Regions from separate parts of the Rhodococcus sp. P4_E4 genome, predicted to be linked through region 2. Evidence: riboswitches for the same ligand, from Rfam matches in the RefSeq annotation. Region 2 holds a riboswitch; each other region holds the start of a gene.
What was found. Region 2 has a riboswitch for thiamine pyrophosphate ahead of AC1DVN_RS09935 (3-oxoacyl-ACP reductase). Riboswitches for the same ligand answer to the same signal wherever they lie in the genome.

Region 1: linked by a shared signal. The riboswitch ahead of AC1DVN_RS26595 (TenA family protein) and the one ahead of AC1DVN_RS09935 (3-oxoacyl-ACP reductase) in region 2 are both predicted to bind thiamine pyrophosphate.
Region 3: linked by a shared signal. The riboswitch ahead of thiO (glycine oxidase ThiO) and the one ahead of AC1DVN_RS09935 (3-oxoacyl-ACP reductase) in region 2 are both predicted to bind thiamine pyrophosphate.

The regions. Positions count from the first base shown of each region.
Region 1 is NZ_JBFUJB010000026.1:57,287-62,086, forward strand. Features, by position in the region: gene AC1DVN_RS26585 (ABC transporter permease) at 1-589, opposite strand, end outside; gene AC1DVN_RS26590 (ABC transporter substrate-binding protein) at 567-1,595, opposite strand; gene AC1DVN_RS26595 (TenA family protein) at 1,595-2,338, opposite strand; TPP riboswitch at 2,326-2,421, opposite strand; gene AC1DVN_RS26600 (carboxylesterase/lipase family protein) at 2,552-4,120, shown strand; gene AC1DVN_RS26605 (MFS transporter) at 4,113-4,800, opposite strand, start outside.
Region 2 is NZ_JBFUJB010000006.1:241,969-246,768, reverse strand. Features, by position in the region: gene dinB (DNA polymerase IV) at 1-783, shown strand, start outside; gene AC1DVN_RS09940 (LLM class flavin-dependent oxidoreductase) at 780-2,060, opposite strand; gene AC1DVN_RS09935 (3-oxoacyl-ACP reductase) at 2,060-2,824, opposite strand; TPP riboswitch at 2,842-2,935, opposite strand; gene AC1DVN_RS09930 (DoxX family protein) at 3,074-3,514, shown strand; gene AC1DVN_RS09925 (AurF N-oxygenase family protein) at 3,619-4,608, shown strand; gene AC1DVN_RS09920 (TetR/AcrR family transcriptional regulator) at 4,605-4,800, opposite strand, start outside.
Region 3 is NZ_JBFUJB010000015.1:54,315-59,114, reverse strand. Features, by position in the region: gene thiG (thiazole synthase) at 1-356, opposite strand, end outside; gene thiS (sulfur carrier protein ThiS) at 349-564, opposite strand; gene thiO (glycine oxidase ThiO) at 561-1,640, opposite strand; TPP riboswitch at 1,640-1,786, opposite strand; gene thiE (thiamine phosphate synthase) at 1,813-2,508, shown strand; gene AC1DVN_RS16975 (NUDIX hydrolase) at 2,865-3,509, opposite strand; gene AC1DVN_RS16970 (hypothetical protein) at 3,668-4,800, shown strand, end outside.

The sequences.
Region 1 (4,800 bases), on a different contig from region 2:
TGATACCGATACGCAGGGCGGTGAAGAATCGCGGAATCGCCGAAGGAAGGCGGACGTATCGGAACTCCTGCCAGCGAGTGCTGCCCATACTGCGCAGGAGAGCGCCCGCTTCACGGTCGGCCGCGGCAAATCCCTCGATGAGTCCGATGGTCATGGGGAAGAACGTCGCAAGCGCGATCACCAACACCTTCGGCAACAACCCGAAGCCGAACCAGATGATCATCAGCGGCGCGATGGCGATGATCGGCAGCGTCTGCGAGACGACAAAAAGTGGTACCAGCGCGCGTGACAACCACGGCGAAAAGTCCACGACCACAGCAAGAATCCAGGCCAACACCAGTGAAACAGTGAAGCCGACCAACGTGACCTGCAATGTCGACCAGGCGTGGCCGGAGATGATCTCGCGATTGTCCCACCCTTGGGACAGAACGCGACCAGGAGACGGAAGTACCTGCGGCCGAATCCCACTGATCTCGACGTAGATCTGCCACGCCGCTACGAGGAGCACCACCACGGCGAGCGCGGGAAGCGCCCGCCGCATGGCCGAGACCAGCCGTCCGCTCACGTCAGGACGCGTCGAGATACTCATTGGTGAAGTACTCCGACCAGTCCGGCTTCTGGGTCAGCGGCTTCCCGTCCGGTCCGGCGAGCAATCCGTTGTCGAAGAGGAATCCCGAATAACCCGACCAGGTTTCGAGATTCTGGGCGCCCACGACGCCGTTGGCGTCTTTCATGTAGTCGGCGGCGAGCATCCGCTGACTGTCACGGACGAGGTCTTCGTCGGTGAAAGCTCCGGGGTTCGCGTCGATGAGATCCTGCGCGGCCTGGTCCGGGTTGTCGGCAGCAGTCTGATATCCGCGTTGAACGGCTTTGACGAACTTGCGTGCCTCGTCGGGATGGTCCTTCAACCACTGCTGGTTGCCGTTGATCACGATCGAATACGCATCGGGGAAGCCGTAATCGGTGTACTGGAAGTACCGCATCGGAGTTCCGTTTCGCTCCGCTTCGAGGCCTTCCCACGCAAAGTAGGAGACCGTGAAATCGGCCTGGCCCGAGTACACGGCTTCGTACGCGGACGTACCGAGCGTGACCGTCGTGAAGTTCCCGGTCCCGCCGTCGTTGCGGATGATCTGCTGCAGTGTCTCGACTTCGCCGGGATCGCCGAACCCGGCGTACGTCTTTCCGTCGAGATCACGCGGGCGCGTGATGTCCGCACGATCCGCCTTCACACCGATGCCGGTGGCGCGGTGCTGAAGTGGCGCGATGACGGACGTCGTGGCGGCGCCGGCCGCTCGGGCGAACGTGGCCTGACTCTGTGTGCTGATGCCGAACTCCGCGTTGCCGGCGTCGACCAGGGTGTCGGGCGAGGTGTTGTTGTACGGCAGGATCGAGACGTCCAGACCGGCGTCCTCGAAGTAGCCCTCTTGGAGTGCAACGTACAAACCGGTGTGGTTCGTGTTCGGGGTCCAGTCGAGTGCGAACCGAATGGTCCCGTCGGAAGAGCCGGTGTCAGCGGCGCATCCGGTCAGAACTGTGAATGCGGCTGCGATCGCGGCAGACGTGGCAAGTGTGCGGCGCAGCGCCGCAAACGACATCACGACGCCGGCCAAGGCTGCTGGTGGAGTGCGGAATCCCAGAACATCAACTCGTAGCGACTGGCGATGCGGAATGCTTCACTCATCGCCTCACGCTCTGTCTCGGTGGCTGCTTCGGCCGCAGCATTGACCAGTACGCGGGCCTGCGCCACCGACTCGTGGAATTCGGGTGCGTCGTACGTCGTGACCCACTGTGCGTACGGATGCGACGGATCGGCGTCGAGTACCTCGCGCGCTGAAGCGGCAAGATCGCGGCCGACCTCGGCGTAGATCCAGAAGCAGGGGAGTACTGCCGCTGCGGAGACCGGGTAAGGCGCAGTTGCCGCAGTCGCCGTCAGATACGAGACGTATCCCAGGCAGGCCTGCGAATGCTCGAGCCTTCCCGATCCCGCTGGAAGAATTCCACCGGTGAGAAGTCCGTCGTGAAGCGCAGATTCCACTGTCGCTGCCGTGGACGCGGAATTCGACCAGAAGCCCGCCGACTGCGGATCCGGGGCGTGGGCCGCGACCAGGGACAACGCTTTCGAATACCCCTCGAGATAAAGCTTGTCCTGCTCGATGTACGTGCGGAACGCGTCGAGAGGCAAGGTTCCGTCGCCGAGGCGTTTGAGGAACTCCAGTGAGTCGATCGACTCGCGGAGGACCTTCGTCTCGGCCCAGAGCCGATCGGTGAACCGATCCGTCGACGGCGCTGTGGCCACCGAGTTTTCGGCAGAATTGTATGCAGGCTGCGTAGTAGCCATGACATCCCTTCGTCAGCATTACCTGATCAGGTTCCCGGGTGTGTTCTCAGCCCCGCCCATGCGGAGCACCCCGTGTCAGAACTAGGCGACCTTAACACCGAGCCTCTGCTTCGTCGGCGGCTACCTGGCAGTTGAGTAGTCGGCGCACATCGGCCTTATGTTGGTACGTTTGGTCTTGTTTGCCACACGCGCGGGTCGGGAGGGGATTCAGACATGGAGACCGACGTTCGACCGAATCTCGGCGAGGACGGAACTCTGGTGATCCGTGCCCGCGGCGGAGAAGCCCGCGGGTATCCGGATGGCGGAATGTTCGCGTGGAAGGGCATGCCTTACGCAGCAGCGCCGGTGGGTGAACGGAGATTCCGCGCGCCGCAACCCGCTGAGCCGTGGGACGGGGTGCGCGACTGTCGTGAGTTCGGGCCGATCGCGCCGCAGGGCCAGAGCCCGGCGGTTCCGATCGACCGGGCCTTCAAAATCGACGAAGACTGTCTGTCGATCAACGTGTGGGCCCCGCGCCCCGACGGCACGCCGCGACCGGTGATGGTGTGGATTCACGGCGGCGCCTACTGCCTCGGGTCCGCCGCCCAAACGATCTACGACGGCCGTCATCTGGCTGAAACCGGTGACGTCGTTCTCGTCTCCTTCAACTATCGCGTCGGTGCCCTCGGATTCCTGGACCTGTCTGGATTCTCCACCGCGGATACCGTTTTCGAATCGAACTGTGGTCTGCGAGACCAGATTGCGGCACTCGAATGGGTTCGAGACAACATCGACGCCTTCGGGGGTGACCCGAGTGCGGTGACGGTGTTCGGTGAGTCGTCCGGCGCAGGATCCATCACGACGCTCATGACCTGTCCGAGCGCCGAAGGTCTGTTCAATCGTGCGATTGCCCAGAGTCCTCCCGCGACCTCCGTCTACGGGGCCGAGCGCGCCAAGACCGTGGCGGAGCGGTTTCTCGAACTGCTTTCGATCGCCCCTGAAGACGCAGGCGATCTGCTGACCACGGATCTGGAACTGCTCGTCAAGGCAAGCGATGACCTGGTCAACGAAATTCCGACCCGGATTCCGGGAACTTTGGCGATGGCACCCGTTGTCGATCGTGATCTGGTGCCGCACTACCCGGTTGCGGCTTTCCAGAAGGGTTACGCGCACCGAATCCCACTGATCATCGGTTCCAACAAGGACGAGGCGTCGATCTTCAAGTTCATGAAGTCTCCGCTGATGCCGGTGAGCGCGCAGTCGGTCGAGGCCATGCTGCAACTGCTGGCGGATGATCACCCCGACATCTCCGCGACCAAACTTGCCGAGATCATGTCGGCTTACCCTGATCACGCGAAACCGAGTGGCGCGCTGGCACTGTCGCGGGACGCGGCGTTTCGCATGCCGACTCTGTGGATCGCCGACGCTCACTGCAGGCATTCCCCTACGTGGGTCTACCGCTTCGATCACGCGACGCCGATGCTCAAGGCGGCGCGGATCGGTGCGGGCCACGCGACCGAATTACCTTATGTATTCGGCAATTTCGGAACCCTGAACGTCGACCCCACGTTCTGGCTGGGTGGACGGAAGGCTGCGATGGAGGTAGCCGGCCGTATTCAACGGCGATGGTTGGCCTTCGCGCGGCATGCCGTGCCGGCAGCTCTCGACGGTTCGAAGCACTGGGCGCCGTACGAGGAAGAGAGGCGGTCGACGCTGTTGATCGACTCGGCTGACACCCTCGTCAGCGACCCCGATCACGGACTGCGCGTCGCCTGGGGCAACGACGTGATGGGGTTCAACTGACGTCGGTCGAGTGTCGCGGACGATCCAGTTCGCGAAGCACCGGCAGGGAGGCACAGACTGCGGCGATCAGGATGATCGGAATCGACAGGGCCACAAAGGTCGACGCGATTCCGAGTTGATCGAGCAGAGGTCCGACCGCGAGGTAACCCAGCGGGCCGGCGGCGTAGGCAGTCGACGTCATGACACCGACGACGCGTCCGCGCATGTGCTCCGGGCTGTGCGTCTGCATGGCGTAGTTGGCGATCGGGCCGACTGGTCCGTAGACGAGCCCCTGCAGTCCGGCGAGCACGAGGATCACCCACAGCGGAGGTAGAAGCGCCATGGCAAGCATCGCTATGCCGAGAACGGCGACGGCAAAAATCATGATCAGTCGCCGGGACATGATCGGTGCCAGCGGAGCGTAGGCGAGAGAGCCGATGATGCCGCCGATCGCCAATGCCATCAGCACCGATCCGAGTTGCGCCGGTTGATCCAACTCTGTGAAGTACACCGGGAACACGACACTCTCCACCGGCATGTAGAGCGCGACGACGGCCATGTCGATCAGCGCCAGAGTGCGCAGCAGTTTGTTGTTCCAGACGAACCGAAGACCGTCGAGTGTGCCGTGCCAGATCGATTTCGGACGATGTTCGTGTTCGGGGACTCCGGCGCCAGGAAGGCGGATGAAGGCAACCACGACT
Region 2 (4,800 bases):
CGCACCAAGTTCCTGGCCAAGGTCGCGAGTGCATTCGCGAAACCCGACGGATTGCTGCGAGTGCCGCCGGAGGGCGAGACCGAATTCCTGCATCCGTTGCCGGTCGAGAAGCTGTGGGGCGTCGGCAAGATCACGGCCCAGAAGTTGCGAAACTTCGACATCGTGACGGTGGGTGACATCGCTCGGCACGACGAATCCTCGATCGTCTCGATTCTCGGGGGCGGCGCCGGTCGCCATCTCTACGCGCTCTCGCACAATCGAGATCCGCGCCCCGTCCGCGCCTATCGTGGCCGCAGTTCGATGGGTGCTCAGCATGCGCTTGGTCGCGGATCCCATTCCCGCGCAGAACTCGATGCGTCGTTGATGTCCCTTGTCGATCGTGCCAGTCGACGCATGCGTTCGGCGCAGCGGACGGGGCGCACGGTCACGCTCCGGCTTCGCTTCGCGGATTTCACGCGGGCAACTCGATCTCACACACTGCGCCGGTCCACCGCCGACACAGCGGAATTGCTGAACGCCTCGATGGTGCTGCTGGACGAAGCGATACCGATGATCGCGGACAAGGGCATCACGTTGATCGGTGTCGCTGTCTCCAACCTGGATCGGGACGGCGCCGAACAACTCGAATTGCCCTTCGACGGTCCAGGATTCGCGGGTCCGGACACTGCCGCCCTCGACTCGGCGATGGACAGCGTCCGGAAGAAGTTCGGCTCGGCGGCTCTCACGAGGGGAGTGCTCCTGGGACGCGATCCGGACCTGTCGGTGCCGCTACTGCCGGACTAGGTGAGGTTTTCTCTCAGAGTCGCTCCCTCGTATTCGCGTCGGAACAACCCACGCGCCTGCAGCACTGGAATCACGTGATCGACAAAATCTTCCAGGCCCTGCGGATAGGTCGGCGGCATCAGATTGAAACCGTCGGCACCGCGGCCGTTCAACCAGGATTCCATCTCGTCGGCAATCGACTCCGGTGTGCCGATCATCGTTGCGTGGCCACCACCCGCAGCGAGCGTCCCGAGGAGTTCCCGCACAGTCGGTGCGTCCTTCTCGACGATCCGCAGAATAGTTGCGTAGCGTCCTTGCGGCCCGCTGAATGCTTCGAGTGGAGGCAACGGGGGCACGGGCCCGTCGAGATCCCAGTCCTCGCAATCCTGTCCGGTGAACAACGAGAGTTGGCGTATCGACTGTTCGGTGGGCAGCAGGCGATCAAGTTCGGCCTTCTTGGCCCGTGCCTCGGCGACAGTACTTCCGACGTAGGTGACCAGCCCCGGCATGACGGCGACCGAGTTCGAATCCCGGCCGGCGCGCTCGATTCTCGACTTCACGTCCGCGTAGTAGCTCTGCGCGCTGGGTAGGTCGTAGGCAACCGAATAGATCGCCTCGGCGCGCTGCGCAGCCAGATCGCGACCCTGCTCGGACGCCCCGGCCTGAAACAAAACCGGTCTGCCCTGCGGGGATCGAGGAACCGTCAACGGGCCGTCGACACGAAAATGCTTGCCGTCGTGATCGATGCGAGAAATCTCGCCTGCGTCGGCAAAACGTCCCGCCCGGTCGAGGATCAGCGCGTCTTCCGACCACGAATCCCACAATGCGAGGGCCACTTCGACAAATTCGTCGGCTCGTTCATATCGGGATGCGTGATCGGGCATCGCCTCGAGTCCGTGGTTGCGCGCCTCCTGGTCGAACATCGAGGTCACGACGTTCCATCCGGCCCGTCCGCCGCTGATGTGGTCGAGCGATGCCAAAAGTCGTGCCGCGTGGAATGGCGTGTAAAAGGTCGTGGAGATGGTGGTGACCAGGCCGACGTTCGCCGTCGCTCGTGCCATGGCAGTCAACGCGGTGATCGGTTCGAGAAACCACGACGCACCAGACTCGGGTTCTCGAACACTGTGACCGTCAGCGAAGAAAACGGCGTCCAGCTTGCCGCGTTCGGCGATCTGGGCGAGCGACTCGTAATACGTGATGTCACCGAGACTTTCGACCGGTGAGTCGCGGTGTCGCCACGCCGCACTGTGATGCCCGCAACCGAGCAGGAACGCACCTATCCGTAGCTGTGCGCCCATCAGTTCTTGACGAGTCCGCCGTCGACAACCAGATTCTGGCCGGTCACGGCCCGCGACCATGGGGAGGCGAAAAAGAGTGCAGCGTCGGCAAATTCGTCCGGCGTCGTGACTCGGCGCAGGGGAGTGCTTGCCGCGATCATGTCGAACACTGCTTCCGGTGTCGCGGCACTCGCATCGGTGGTGCGGAGCAAGCCGCCGGAGACCATGTTGACTGTGATCCCGTCCGGACCGAGGTCGGCGGACAGCGTCCGTGTCAGTGCCAACAGTGCGGCCTTGGCAGCGGTGTAGTCGTGGTACGGAACTACCGGATTCTGGACCAGATTGGTTCCGACAGTGATGATTCGGCCGAAGCCGAGTTCGCGCATGCCTGGTAGTCCTGCCTGGGTGGTATTGAGTGTTCCGGCAACAGCTCCGCGTAGTTGAGAGTCGAAGTCGGCCCAGGTGATCGTGTCCGCGTTCGGCCGGGCATCGCCGTTGAACGAGAAGTCGACCAGTGCATTGTCGACCACGGTCGAGATCGGTGCGTCGAATCTCTCGCGTGCAGCGGAGAACAACTGGTCGACGGAACTGCGGTCCGTCACGTCCGCCTGGACTGCGAAGGTGCGATCCTCACCCAGTTCGGCGACCAGGGCCTCGGCGGCATCGCGGCTCTTGTTGTAGTTCACGATTACGCGGGCGCCCGAGCGGAAGAATGCTCGGCTCAGTGCGGCGCCGAGCCCGCGGGCGCCACCGGTGATCAGAACGATCTGCTCGTCGAGGTTCAATGCGCGCTGAAATTGCTGTTCGGTCATGTCGACATCCCTCCGCCAGTGCTAACTGGTCAGGTTCATCGGGTCTGATCTCAGCCGACTTTTTCGGCACCCCGTGTCACCGTCCATCAGACCACGTGAGGTGAATCGTCCTGAACGCCGGGTGTGCAGTAACGGTCGGCGCGATGAGTTTTCGATCGCTCGGGAGTCGTAATTGCAAGCGAAGTGGCAACAGGCCGCTCGCCTTCGCCCCAGGAGAATCCGATGACCACCCAGCCCGTCCACAACGAAACTGTTTCCGGTAACGCCACGACGACGACACCTTCGGCCACGGCTCGCAAGGTCGGATACGTCCTGAGTGGGCTGTTCGTCGTTTTCATGCTCTTCGACGGCATCATTCACATTCTCAACCTTCAGACCGTCAAGGACGCCTCCGCCGAACTTGGGTTGCCGGACTCGCTGGCATTGACGGCCGGGGTGGTGCAACTGATCTGCCTTGCGCTGTACGTGATTCCGCGAACGTCGATACTCGGCGCGATTCTGCTCACCGGTTACCTGGGCGGAGCCGTGTTGACCAACCTTCGAGCGGAACAGCCTCTGCTGAGCACGACACTGTTTGCCGTCTATACCGGAATCGTCATGTGGGCGGGTCTGTATCTCCGAGACGAGAAGGTTCGCGAGATCATCCCGGTGCGGCGGGCCTGAAATCAGGCCCCTGAAGGGGTTGCGTGGGACGCGGTGTCCCATTATGTTTGACCTCATTCAAGTCCGTCGACTCCAATCGACGGACTGGCCGTGAGGAGACACCGATGGCTCGGTCAGCGTCGATCGAAGTGGAAAAGCCGTACCGCCAGGTACTGCAGACTTTGTCCGAGGGCTCAGTTGCCCGCAGTTTCGATCCCTATCTCGACATCGACTGGGATTCACCAGAGTTCGCGATCGATCCGCATGATCCGAGGTGGGTGCTCTCATCCGTGTCGGATCCGCTCGGAGCGACGCAGTGGTACCAGGATCAGTCGTTGGAGCGTCGAATCGCCATGGGAATGTGGCGTCAGGCGAATGTGACCAAGGTGGGTTCGGCATTCGAGAGCATCTTGATCCGGGGAATGCTGCAATACATCATGGCGCTACCCAACCAGTCGCCTGAGTTCCGGTACTGCCTGCACGAGATGACCGAAGAGTGCAATCACATCCAGATGTTCCAAGAACTCGTCAATCGTATGGACATCGACGTACCGGGTATGCGTCCGATGTTCCGGCGGCTGTCGCCGATCATCGGAGTGCTGGGAGCAAAGTTCCCGGTCATCTTCTTCATCGGCATTCTGGCTGGTGAAGAACCGATCGACCACTTCCAGAAGGATCTCATCCGCGAGGGTAAGGACACGCCGCCGGCGATGCTCCGCACCATGGAGATTCACATCGCCGAAGAAGCGAGACACATCTCGTTTGCTCACGAGTTCCTGCGCAATCACGTCCCCAGACTCAGTCGTACGAGTCGAGCCATCACATCGGTCGCCTTCCCCGGCACGATGCGTTGGCTTGCGGGCGAAATCATGTCACCGCCAAAGGAATTCGCCGAAGAATTCGGAATCCCGGACGAGGTGATGAAGAGCGCCTTCTGGGGGAGCCCACATTCACGCCGCATCCTGGGTAATTACTTCGGTGAAATGCGAGCCCTGGCAGACGAACTCGGATTGATGAATCCGGTGTCGAAGCGTGCGTGGCGAAAGCTGCGCATCGACGGCGACTACGCCCGCTACCGCGGCGAGCCGAAGCGTTCCGACAAGACCCGGATCTAGTCCGGCCGCGAAGTTCCTCCGTCGGAGGACACCAGTTCGGCTATGAGCGTGGACAATTCGACATGGGGATCGATCTGTAGCCCGCTCGAGCGTGCAACGCCGTCGAACATGTACCAGGTGTATTTCGCGAGGTCGGCGACGATCTCTTCGCGGCTCGGTTTCGGATCGGTGCTTCGGACCCAGTGGGTGAGC
Region 3 (4,800 bases), on a different contig from region 2:
GCGGAGACGAGTTCGATTGCGTCGGGCAGCAGTGTCCGCTCGTCGGCTATGACTTCGAGTTTGACCCAGTTCGTCTCGAGCGCTTCGCGTGCCAACTGCGCCGTCAGCACTGCTTCGGCGGCGCCCCGACACCCGGCGGTGTTCGGCAACGGTTCGATTCCGAGGCGACGAAGCAGGTCCAGAACGCCGGTGCCGCCGGCCGCGTCGACTCGCCGCATCGCGACGGTGGTCAGTTCGGTGCCGGAGGCGACGAGCGCTTCCTCGAGCACCGCAAGGTTGGCGGCGCCGCCTGTTCCGGTGATGAGCCGGGAACCGAAGCTGCGGCCAGCGATAGTGAGAAGGTCCTGCTCAGCCACCCTGCACCGCCGTGAGGATCTCGATTTCCCAACCACGTCCGACGGATTCGTCCCAACGCCCGCGAGGAAAGAGCGCACCGTCGACGGCGACGGCGATACCCTTGCTCGGCAACTCGAGGTGCGTCAGTAGCTCGGTCACCGTGACTGCTCGATCGAACTCGAGATCTTCGCCGTTGACGGTGATCCCGATCGGGACCTGCTCACTCATGAATTTTCCTTAACTACTGCGAACCGCTCGGGTTCGGTTCCTTTTACCTCGACCAAAGATGTGCCGTTCAGCAACGCGACCGTCGCATCGGCGGTGACGGGCGTCAGCAGGACACCGTTGCGTCCGTGTCCGGTGGAGACGACAACACGATCGGACACGCGCCCGATCAAGGGCAGGTTGTCCGGCGTCATGGGACGCAGGCCTGCCGCGCATTCGTACAGTTCGTATTCGCCGATCGCCGGCATCAGTGCCTCGGCGTCGTTGATCAGGTCGCGTACTCCGGCCATCGTGACCTGTGTGTCCTCACCGGACTCGTATTGTGTTGCGCCGACGACGATTCCGTCACCGCGCGGGACGAGGTAGGCGGGCCGCCCGTGGACGCTTCCGCGGATGGTGCGGCTGGGCGCCGGGGTGACTCCAGGCCTACTCCGCAGGCGAAGGATTTCGCCCTTGACCGGGCGTACCGGTAACCCGGGCCACAGCTTGGGTGACGCGATACCGGCGGTGAGCACTATCTGGTCGGTATCGAGTTCGGCGAGGTCGTTGACGGCACGCGCGATCAATTCGACACCGGATTCCGCACAGGCCTTCTGCAACGCCTCCAGCAGAAGTCTGTTGTCGACGGCGGACTCACCGACAGCCATCAGTCCCGACCGGATGCCCCGGCCGAGCATCGGTTCGAGTTCGCGGATGCGGGCGCGACCGAGAACTTCGAGTTCATGGCCCTGCGCGGTCACCCACTCGGCGATGGTCTGCAGGTCCTGCGCGTCGGCCGCATCGAGTGCAACCGTCAGCGAACTGTCCGCGGTGAAGACCGATGGCCCGAACTTTCCGAGCTCCTCACCGAACGTCGGCCACCGTTCCAGGGACGCCGCACCAACCGTCAACGCTGTCTCTTCACCCGGCCAGCCTTCGGAAAGCGGGGCGAGCATTCCGCCCGCCACCCACGAAGCACCTGATCCAATGGACGGGTCGTACAACCGAACGGACCACCCGTCGCGGGCGGCTCGCCACGCAATGGCGAGACCGATGACACCGCCGCCGACAACCGACACCGTACGAGCGTGTGTACTCACGAAACTCCACCTCCACTTCCTGCGCCGGCATGATCCGGGTCAGGTCTGACGGTCGGGATCTGGTCGCGATCCCCTCTCAGCCCCACGAACCTCGCAGTCACGACAAAAAGTGACAACGACGTTTCAGGACTCCCGTGTCGAACCTTGCTCCCTAGAGGCTACCGTTTGCTCCGTGCACCCCACACATCCCAGTAACGTCATCGACCGGCGCGAGCGCCTGGCAGCAGCACGGCTGTACCTGTGCACCGACGCGCGCCGCGAGAAAGGCGACCTCGCGCAGTTCGCCGAGGCAGCATTGTCCGGCGGAGTCGACATCATCCAATTGCGTGACAAGGGCTCTGCCGGTGAGCGCGAGTTCGGCCCGCTCGAGGCCAAGGACGAATTGGTAGCGCTGGGCATTCTCGCGGTCGCAGCGCGACGCCACGGCGCATTGTTGGCCGTGAACGATCGCGCGGATCTCGCGATGGCTTCCGGTGCCGACATCCTCCACCTTGGCCAGAACGACATTCCCGTCCCCTACGCGCGAACCGTTGTCGGTGAAGACGTCGTCATCGGGCGTTCGACGAGTAGTCGCGCGCAGGCGAGTCTGGCCGCAATCGAAGAGGGCGTCGACTACTTCTGCACCGGGCCGGTCTGGGCGACACCGACCAAACCGAATCGAAGTGCGTCCGGTCTGGAACTGGTTCGATCGACCGCCGACGCCGCACCGCCGCGCCCCTGGTTCGCAATCGGCGGCATCGACGAGGAACGCCTGCCGGAGCTGCTCGATGCCGGTGCCACGCGCATAGTCGTCGTGCGTGCAATCACGCACGCGTCGGATCCCCAGGCGGCTGCGCAGCGCCTCGCCGCGGCCGTCACTGGACGCTGAAAACCGGTAACTGGCGACCGTCAACTGTTTGCCGGGCGATTTCTGCACAGTTACGGGTCAGCACGCCTGACTCGAAACATGAACGGAAGTTGTCCGATCAGACAACAAACCCCCAGTTCCTAGGTGCGATTGGATGTCCGAAAAGTCGGATTAGGTGATCTTGATCACAGTTATTTCGATTGCGTGTCGCATCCCATTCGGTTTGTTGTAGTTTACTCCCAGTTACTAACTGAAACCTAGGAGCACTAAATGGGATCCCTCGACACCGGCTCGCTCAGCACCGAATCGCTCGAAGACCTGAACCTCGGCAAGATCAGCCTCCTGAGGAGTCCGGCCCTTCTGCTGTATATGCCCTGTTAAGACTGCGTACTCGACGCCTCGGACAGGTTCTGGTCACTGCCTGACTGCTCACTGCCTTGGTGGGAACTGCCTTGGTGGGAACTGCCTTGGTGCGAGCTGCCCGACAACCATCCGAAGCCACCGTCTTCGAGTACGACGGTGTGTGGGTCGCCGCCCTGTAGGTCTTCGGTCTCGGCTGGTACAGGCGCAGTTCGGAGCTCGGGCCACGAGGAACCGAATCCCGGATGCAATGGCAGCGAATCGACGTCGGCTTCACGCACCCACCGCAACTCGGTGCTCTCACCGTTGGCAACCGTAGACAGTGGATGTGCCGCATCAGCCACAACGGTGGTGTAGGTCCACCCGCTCTCAGCATGCATCGTCACTACCTCACCGCGGACGCGAACGGCGTCTTCGGCGATTCCGGCTTCTTCGTGTGCCTCCCGGACAGCGGCGTGCGTCGTGCTTTCGTGTGAGTCCCGTGCTCCACCGGGCAATGCCCAGGTACCACCTTGATGGCTCCACGCCGCACGATGCTGCAGCAAGACCAGGGGCGATCCGTCCGAATCGGGGGCGCGCAGAAGCAGTCCAGCGGCTCCGTGTTTACCCCAATGCCGAGTACCGTCCGGTCCGATCGACCAACCGTCACCGTCACCACGCATCGACTACCTCGCTCCGCCTGCTCTCGCCGTTGTCCCACACTAACCGTTTCAAACTGCTCCAGGTGTAGGTGATGCTTATATGCTCGCGAAGATGCCCTGAATCATTTCTCGGCGGCGTCATTTCTCGGTAGCCCGCCTACAGCGAAGTGAGGTGCTCGATGGTCGACCGTGTCGTCCCGTCCATCGAACCCCGGTCGCTGCCGCCCGCCGAGGGCACTTCGGTATCGGCGGAGGACGAGCGAGCACTTCTGCGGCGCGAACTCCAGGCATTCATGTCCTCGACGCCTGGCCGGTTGACCGTCGTCGGAGTGATCTTGATTGCGATCACCTTGATCGCCGGACTCCTCGCCACCGCAGCGATCGAGAACCGACAGGCGAACCTCGACCTCCTCCTCGTCGAAACCGAACCTCTCGCCAACTCGGCCCAGAACCTCTACAGCGCGTTGTCTTTGGCAGACGCCGCCGCGGCCACCGCCTTCATCTCCGGCGGCCTCGAACCCGCCGAAGTACGCGACCGATACACGCAGTCGATCGGTGAGGCGTCGGCGGAGATCGTCCAGGCATCGGCCGGTCTCGACTCGACTGATCTTGCCGGGCACAGCGCGTTGACCACCATCTCGACCGACCTCTCCGTCTACACCGGGCTGGTCGAAACTGCACGGGCGAACAATCGCGTCGGAAACCCGGTCGGGGCAGCATATTTGAGCGAGGCCTCGCAGTTGATGCAGACCTCGCTGCTGCCGATGGCTCAGCAACTGCACGCCTCGCAGGAGACCCTGGTCTCGCAGGTACAGCGCGATTTCGAGACTCCACCGTGGTGGCCGATCGTGGCATTCGTCCTCGTGTTGTGCGCGCTGGTGGCAACACAGGTGTACTTCTCCCGCAAGAGTCGCCGACGCTTCAATCTCGGGTTGATCCTTGCCTCGCTCGCCGTCGCGGCTGCGCTGCTGTGGCTGCTCACCGTCGGACTGGTGTCCGCACTTGCCACCGGACGTGCACTCGACGCGGGCGCCGAGCCACTGCACGAACTGACCGAGGCCCGGATCATGGCACAGCAGGCACGTACCGTCGAAACCCTCACGTTGGCGAGACGGGATTCAACTGCCGAGGACAACGTGACGTTCACTCGCAAGGTCGACGCCCTGCGCGACATCCTCGAGGGCCTACGCAGCGACGAACGCGCCCGAGTGAACAACGAGGTGCTGACCGCCGCACTGGATTCGCGCGAGCAATGGGTGGCTGCGCACACGCGCATGTACGACCGTCTCGGGACCGGCGACTTCACTTCCGC